DNA from 2 places in the Cytobacillus sp. FSL M8-0252 genome. Region 2 is predicted to be linked to the other one. Evidence: a T-box and tRNA genes for the amino acid it is inferred to sense, from the RefSeq annotation. Region 2 holds a T-box; the other holds one or more tRNA genes.
What was found. A T-box is a leader RNA that pairs with one kind of tRNA and senses whether it is charged. The one in region 2 lies ahead of MKX83_RS17165 (valine--tRNA ligase), so its partner is inferred to be a tRNA-Val.

Region 1 (3,387 bases), 1.9 Mb from region 2:
ATAATGATTATCAACTTCAAAGAAAATTTTATCTAATAAAAGCTATCCTGTCAACCATCAATCCGAAAAGTTTTCATTTCCAACATATTTCTTGTTAACCAACCTGTATTCTGCATATATTTTTTAAGGAGAATGCATTTCTCGTTACTGAAGCCTTTCATCCATTCTCTTCACTCATTATGCACTTCGTTAAGGTTAGTAAAAAACAACAAAACTAATCACTTCAACTAAAAAAAACTGTAGACAATCTGCTAATAAATAGAGATTGTCTACAGTCCTTAACTTCCATATAAGCGGGTGAAGGGAATCGAACCCTCATCATCAGCTTGGAAGGCTGAGGTTTTACCACTAAACTACACCCGCAAATACCGGTGGTCGGGGTCGAACCGACACTCCGTGATGGAACACGATTTTGAGTCGTGCGCGTCTGCCAATTCCGCCACACCGGCAAATATTCTTTTATTTAATTATGGTGCCGAGGACCGGAATCGAACCGGTACGGTAGTCACCTACCGCAGGATTTTAAGTCCTGTGCGTCTGCCAGTTCCGCCACCCCGGCATGAGGTGTATAAAAATGAGTGAATATGTATTGGAGGCGGCAACCGGATTTGAACCGGTGGTGAAGGTTTTGCAGACCTCTGCCTTACCACTTGGCTATGCCGCCATCAATATAAATAACTACTTGGAGCGGAAGACGGGATTCGAACCCGCGACCCTCACCTTGGCAAGGTGATGTTCTACCACTGAACTACTTCCGCAGATCTGGCTGGGCTAGCAGGGTTCGAACCTGCGAATGACGGAATCAAAATCCGTTGCCTTACCACTTGGCTATAGCCCATTTGTATATTCTATGCATGAAAGCAAAAAATGTGAATTTAAAATAATGGGGCGGCTGATGGGAATCGAACCCACGAATGTCGGAACCACAATCCGATGCGTTAACCACTTCGCCACAACCGCCATAATTGGCAGGGGTAGTAGGAATCGAACCCACATCAAAGGTTTTGGAGACCTTCGTTTTACCATTAAACTATACCCCTAGATGGTGGAGGGGGGCAGATTCGAACTGCCGAACCCGAAGGAGCGGATTTACAGTCCGCCGCGTTTAGCCACTTCGCTACCCCTCCATAAAAAACAATGCCGGCCAGAGGACTTGAACCCCCAACCTACTGATTACAAGTCAGTTGCTCTACCAATTGAGCTAGGCCGGCAAATGGTGGCTCAGGACGGAATCGAACCGCCGACACAAGGATTTTCAGTCCTTTGCTCTACCGACTGAGCTACTGAGCCAAAACTTATACGTTTTACAATATGTTTTAAATTAATTTGTGTGAATTTATGTAGTGGCGGTCCGGACGGGACTCGAACCCGCGACCTCCTGCGTGACAGGCAGGCATTCTAACCAACTGAACTACCGGACCAAATTGCGGGGGCAGGATTTGAACCTGCGACCTTCGGGTTATGAGCCCGACGAGCTACCGGACTGCTCCACCCCGCGATAATATGAATGGTGGAGGATGACGGGATCGAACCGCCGACCCTCTGCTTGTAAGGCAGATGCTCTCCCAGCTGAGCTAATCCTCCAAAATGGTGACCCCTACGGGATTCGAACCCGTGTTACCGCCGTGAAAGGGCGGTGTCTTAACCGCTTGACCAAGGGGCCAATTTATATGTTTAATGGCGGAGAGCAAGGGATTTGAACCCTTGAGACGGCTATAAACCGCCTACACGATTTCCAATCGTGCTCCTTCGGCCAGCTCGGACAGCTCTCCATTGGCTCCGCAGGTAGGATTCGAACCTACGACCGTTCGGTTAACAGCCGAATGCTCTACCACTGAGCTACTGCGGAATAATTTAATAGTATGTATGCCCGGCAACTTCCTACTCTCACAAGGGGACAGCCCCTAACTACCATCGGCGCTTTAGAAGCTTAACTTCCGTGTTCGGTATGGGAACGGGTGTGACCTTCTCGCTATCGCCACCGGACTTTTTAAAGACATATATTATTATAACGTCTTTAATAAAATTTTCAAGAGAAATTTTAAATCATTCTCTGAAAACTAGGTAATGTTGAAGAAGATTGTTTTGAGTAATCGCCTGAATGCGTGCTGACGCGACTACTTACGTAGTGCTGTCTAGCTGCGGCGGCTTGAAGCCGCCCGCATTTCGTATTGTCCAGCTACAGCGCCTAGGTAGGCGCTTTCGCTTTTCGTTTTTGGTTAAGTCCTCGATCGATTAGTATTAGTCAGCTGCATGTGTCGCCACACTTCCACCTCTAACCTATCAACCTGATCATCTTTCAGGGATCTTACTAGCTTGCGCTATGGGAAATCTCATCTCGAGGGGGGCTTCATGCTTAGATGCTTTCAGCACTTATCCCTTCCGCACATAGCTACCCAGCGATGCCTTTGGCAAGACAACTGGTACACCAGCGGTGCGTCCATCCCGGTCCTCTCGTACTAAGGACAGCTCCTCTCAAATTTCCTGCGCCCACGACGGATAGGGACCGAACTGTCTCACGACGTTCTGAACCCAGCTCGCGTACCGCTTTAATGGGCGAACAGCCCAACCCTTGGGACCGACTACAGCCCCAGGATGCGATGAGCCGACATCGAGGTGCCAAACCTCCCCGTCGATGTGGACTCTTGGGGGAGATAAGCCTGTTATCCCCGGGGTAGCTTTTATCCGTTGAGCGATGGCCCTTCCATGCGGAACCACCGGATCACTAAGCCCGACTTTCGTCCCTGCTCGACTTGTAGGTCTCGCAGTCAAGCTCCCTTGTGCCTTTACACTCTACGAATGATTTCCAACCATTCTGAGGGAACCTTTGGGCGCCTCCGTTACTCTTTAGGAGGCGACCGCCCCAGTCAAACTGCCCACCTGACACTGTCTCCCATCCCGATAAGGGATGTGGGTTAGAATTTCAATACAGCCAGGGTAGTATCCCACCGACGCCTCCACCGAAGCTAGCGCTCCGGCTTCTAAGGCTCCTACCTATCCTGTACAAGCTGTACCAAAATTCAATATCAGGCTACAGTAAAGCTCCACGGGGTCTTTCCGTCCTGTCGCGGGTAACCTGCATCTTCACAGGTACTATAATTTCACCGAGTCTCTCGTTGAGACAGTGCCCAGATCGTTACGCCTTTCGTGCGGGTCGGAACTTACCCGACAAGGAATTTCGCTACCTTAGGACCGTTATAGTTACGGCCGCCGTTTACTGGGGCTTCGATTCAAAGCTTCGCGTGAGCTAACCTCTCCTCTTAACCTTCCAGCACCGGGCAGGCGTCAGCCCCTATACTTCGCCTTGCGGCTTCGCAGAGACCTGTGTTTTTGCTAAACAGTCGCCTGGGCCTATTCACTGCGGCTCATCAAGGCTTTAACACCCTA
Region 2 (3,387 bases):
ACAAACATTAATGAGAGCCAATCAACTAGAATTGAATCAAGAAGTGCATGAAGGCCAAGTTTTATATATCCCTGTAGCTGTTACAAACTAGCGGGTAAGGGGGCACATTATGAGCAGATCTCCATCGGTCTGCTCGCATTTTTATCAGTGTCACTTGTTTACTTACACAGTTTAGGTAAGCGAGGAAAGAGAGTGGTCTAAGTGGCAAAGGAAAATAGATTAAAAAAATATGGTCCAATCTTAAAACACTATGCACTTGAGCCTAATTTCATCGAAAGTTTTGGTAGCGTTCAAAAAGTTTACTCTAGCAAAGGTGTTTTTTCTTTGAAAAAAATAAAAGCAAATCATGGTGCGGACTTCATACGTTATATTCAACAATTATACCAAATGGGGTACAACCGGATCGTCCCGATTTATCCGACGGTTGATGGTAGGTATGCCGTTTTACACAACCAAAAGCTGTATTATTTAATGCCTTGGCTACCTAATGAGATTAAAGAAGATCAATTTGAACGGCATCAACAAATGTTTAGAGAACTTGCTCGCTTGCATGTCTTAAGTACGAAAGAAGTGGAAGTTTCTAAGGAAGAACGTGAAGAGCATTATGAAAATACGTTACTAGAATGGGAAAAGCAGAGTGAATTTTTGGATGGTTTTATTGAAACATGTGAATCTAGGGAATATTTATCTCCTTATGAATTGATGTTTACACAATATTATAATGATATCGCTCAAGCGTTAACTTTCTCAACCAAGAAGTTAAAGGATTGGTACGAAAAAACGAAGGAAGAGGAAAAAGTTCGTACAGCTGTTATACATGGAAAAATTTCTACCGAACATTTCTTGTATGATGAGCGCGGATATGGCTATTTTTTGAATTTTGAAGAAGCAAAGAGAAGTTCACCTTTGCATGATCTTCTTCCGTTCTTATCAAGGTCTTTAAAAACCTTTCCAAAGCGTGCCGACGATGCTGTCGATTGGATTTACACTTATTTTAAGCATTATCCGTTTAGAGAAGATGAAATGCTGTTATTTCAAAGTTATTTTGCTCATCCAGGGCCTGTCATTCGCGCAGCAGAAAAATATCATAATGGTAAGTCAAAAAAGAATGAAAGAAAGCATGTAGAGCATATACAAAGGCAATTTTGGTTATTAAAAAATACGGAATATGTGGCCATGAGAATTGATGAAATTGAGCGTCAGAAAAAACAAGCACAAGAAGCAGCTGAGAAAGCGAATGCAGAACAAGAAGGAGCCCAAAATGGATAAAAACTGGGCTCCTATATTCATTTTAAGAGAATCCAAATGAAAATTAAACGCCCTCTGTAAAAGCAAGGTCTATATCTTAGAGTATACCTTTCTACCTCTCCTCGAAAGTTTACATTTAGGTTGTGGATTTCTCTTGCATCCTCATCCCGCGCATAATTGCCTCATACATAGGCAGGCTCAAAATAGGAGCAATTTTTTTACAGGTTTGTTCCCTTTTTTCATTATCATGTATATAATAAAAAAAATTGGTCATCCTTATTGACTATAGTGACTGTTTTTAGGTAGTATTACTTTATATTCAAACAAATGAAAAGCTTTGATAGGGAAGAGTACATTGGCGCTTTGCTTTAAGAGAGGAAAATCAATTGCTGTGAGATTTTCTAAGCGAACCCATTGGAAGGTCGCCCTGGAGCTTCTTTCGTGAACGTAGGTTCTATTATTAGCGAAAGACGGGAACGCCGTTATCCATTCGAGAGTCAATTACTAAAGTTTATGGTAATTGAAAAAAAGGTGGTACCGCGGAAGCAACTCCATTCGTCCTTTTTGTGACGAGTGGAGTTTTTTATTTTGCTTTTGTTTGATTGTTAACGATAAGCGAATGTGAGAAAGGATGAATAGGCGATGGAAGAGAATAATATCACGATGCCAACAAAATATGACCCTCAGTCTATTGAACAAGGTCGTTATGATTGGTGGTTAAAAGGAAAATATTTTGAGGCAAAAGATGATCCGGAGAAAAAACCTTATACTATTGTGATACCGCCACCAAATGTAACGGGAAGATTGCATCTTGGTCATGCATGGGATACAACGCTTCAAGATATTTTGACGAGAATGAAGCGCATGCAAGGCTATGATGTTCTGTGGTTACCTGGTATGGACCATGCAGGTATTGCTACTCAAGCAAAGGTTGAGCAAAAACTTCGTGAAGAAGGAAAAAGCCGTTATGATTTAGGTCGAGAAGCGTTTGTAGAAGAAACGTGGAAATGGACGAATGAATATAAAGGACATATTAGACAACAATGGTCTAAGCTTGGTCTCGGTCTAGATTATAACCGTGAACGCTTTACATTAGATGAAGGGTTATCAGATGCTGTACAAGAAGTCTTCGTTGCTTTATATAATAAAGGCTTGATTTATAGAGGCGAGTATATTATTAACTGGGACCCTTCTACTAAAACAGCTTTATCTGATATAGAAGTTATCCATAAAGATGTGCAAGGTGCGTTCTATCATATGCGCTATCCATTAACAGATGGTAGCGGCCATATTGAAATTGCGACAACAAGACCTGAAACGATGTTAGGTGATACAGCGGTTGCCGTTCACCCTAAAGATGAGCGTTATCAACATTTGATCGGTAAAACGGTGAAACTGCCTATTACTGGAAGAGAAATTCCGATTGTTGCAGATGATTATGTTGACATGGAATTTGGTTCAGGAGCAGTGAAAATTACACCAGCTCATGACCCGAATGACTTTGAAATTGGTAATCGTCATAACTTAACAAGAATTCTAGTAATGAATGAAGACGGGTCAATGAATGAGAATGCTGGCAAATATCAAGGGTTAGATCGTTTTGAATGCCGTAAACAAATCGTTAAAGATTTGCAAGAAGAAGGTATTCTTTTTGAAATTGAAGAGCATCTTCATTCTGTGGGTCATTCAGAACGTAGTGGGGCGGTTGTAGAACCTTATTTATCTACACAATGGTTTGTAAAAATGCAACCACTTGCGGATGCGTCGGTTGATTTGCAAAAGGGTGAAGATAAAGTCAACTTCGTTCCAGATCGTTTTGAAAATACGTATTTACGCTGGATGGAAAATATTCGTGATTGGTGTATTTCTCGTCAACTATGGTGGGGTCATCGCATCCCAGCTTGGTATCATAAGGAAACAGGTGAAGTATATGTAGGAACAGAAGCACCGAGTGATAGTGAGAACTGGAAACAAGATGAAGATGTGCTTGATACATGGTTTTCATCCGCGTTATGGCCATTCTCCACATTAGGTTGGCCGAATGAAGAAAGTGCTGATTTTAAACGCTATTATCCGACTGATGCGTTAGTAACCGGCTATGATATCATTTTCTTCTGGGTATCTAGAATGATTTTCCAA

Region 1: it has a tRNA-Val gene. The T-box ahead of MKX83_RS17165 (valine--tRNA ligase) is inferred to sense a tRNA for this amino acid. The anticodon was not compared.

What each region holds. Positions count from the first base shown of each region.
Region 1 covers NZ_JBBOWZ010000001.1:1,544,157-1,547,543, reverse strand. The annotation lists tRNA gene MKX83_RS08035 (tRNA-Gly) at 293-363, opposite strand; tRNA gene MKX83_RS08030 (tRNA-Leu) at 367-449, opposite strand; tRNA gene MKX83_RS08025 (tRNA-Leu) at 471-559, opposite strand; tRNA gene MKX83_RS08020 (tRNA-Cys) at 591-664, opposite strand; tRNA gene MKX83_RS08015 (tRNA-Gly) at 684-758, opposite strand; tRNA gene MKX83_RS08010 (tRNA-Gln) at 764-838, opposite strand; tRNA gene MKX83_RS08005 (tRNA-His) at 885-960, opposite strand; tRNA gene MKX83_RS08000 (tRNA-Trp) at 967-1,040, opposite strand; tRNA gene MKX83_RS07995 (tRNA-Tyr) at 1,044-1,127, opposite strand; tRNA gene MKX83_RS07990 (tRNA-Thr) at 1,139-1,211, opposite strand; tRNA gene MKX83_RS07985 (tRNA-Phe) at 1,215-1,290, opposite strand; tRNA gene MKX83_RS07980 (tRNA-Asp) at 1,345-1,421, opposite strand; tRNA gene MKX83_RS07975 (tRNA-Met) at 1,425-1,498, opposite strand; tRNA gene MKX83_RS07970 (tRNA-Val) at 1,509-1,584, opposite strand; tRNA gene MKX83_RS07965 (tRNA-Glu) at 1,589-1,663, opposite strand; tRNA gene MKX83_RS07960 (tRNA-Ser) at 1,679-1,772, opposite strand; tRNA gene MKX83_RS07955 (tRNA-Asn) at 1,775-1,849, opposite strand; rRNA gene rrf (5S ribosomal RNA) at 1,869-1,986, opposite strand; rRNA gene MKX83_RS07945 (23S ribosomal RNA) at 2,216-3,387, opposite strand, start outside.
Region 2 covers NZ_JBBOWZ010000001.1:3,407,407-3,410,793, reverse strand. The annotation lists gene spoVID (stage VI sporulation protein D) at 1-91, shown strand, start outside; gene ysxE (spore coat protein YsxE) at 202-1,269, shown strand; T-box leader at 1,577-1,814, shown strand; gene MKX83_RS17165 (valine--tRNA ligase) at 1,891-3,387, shown strand, end outside.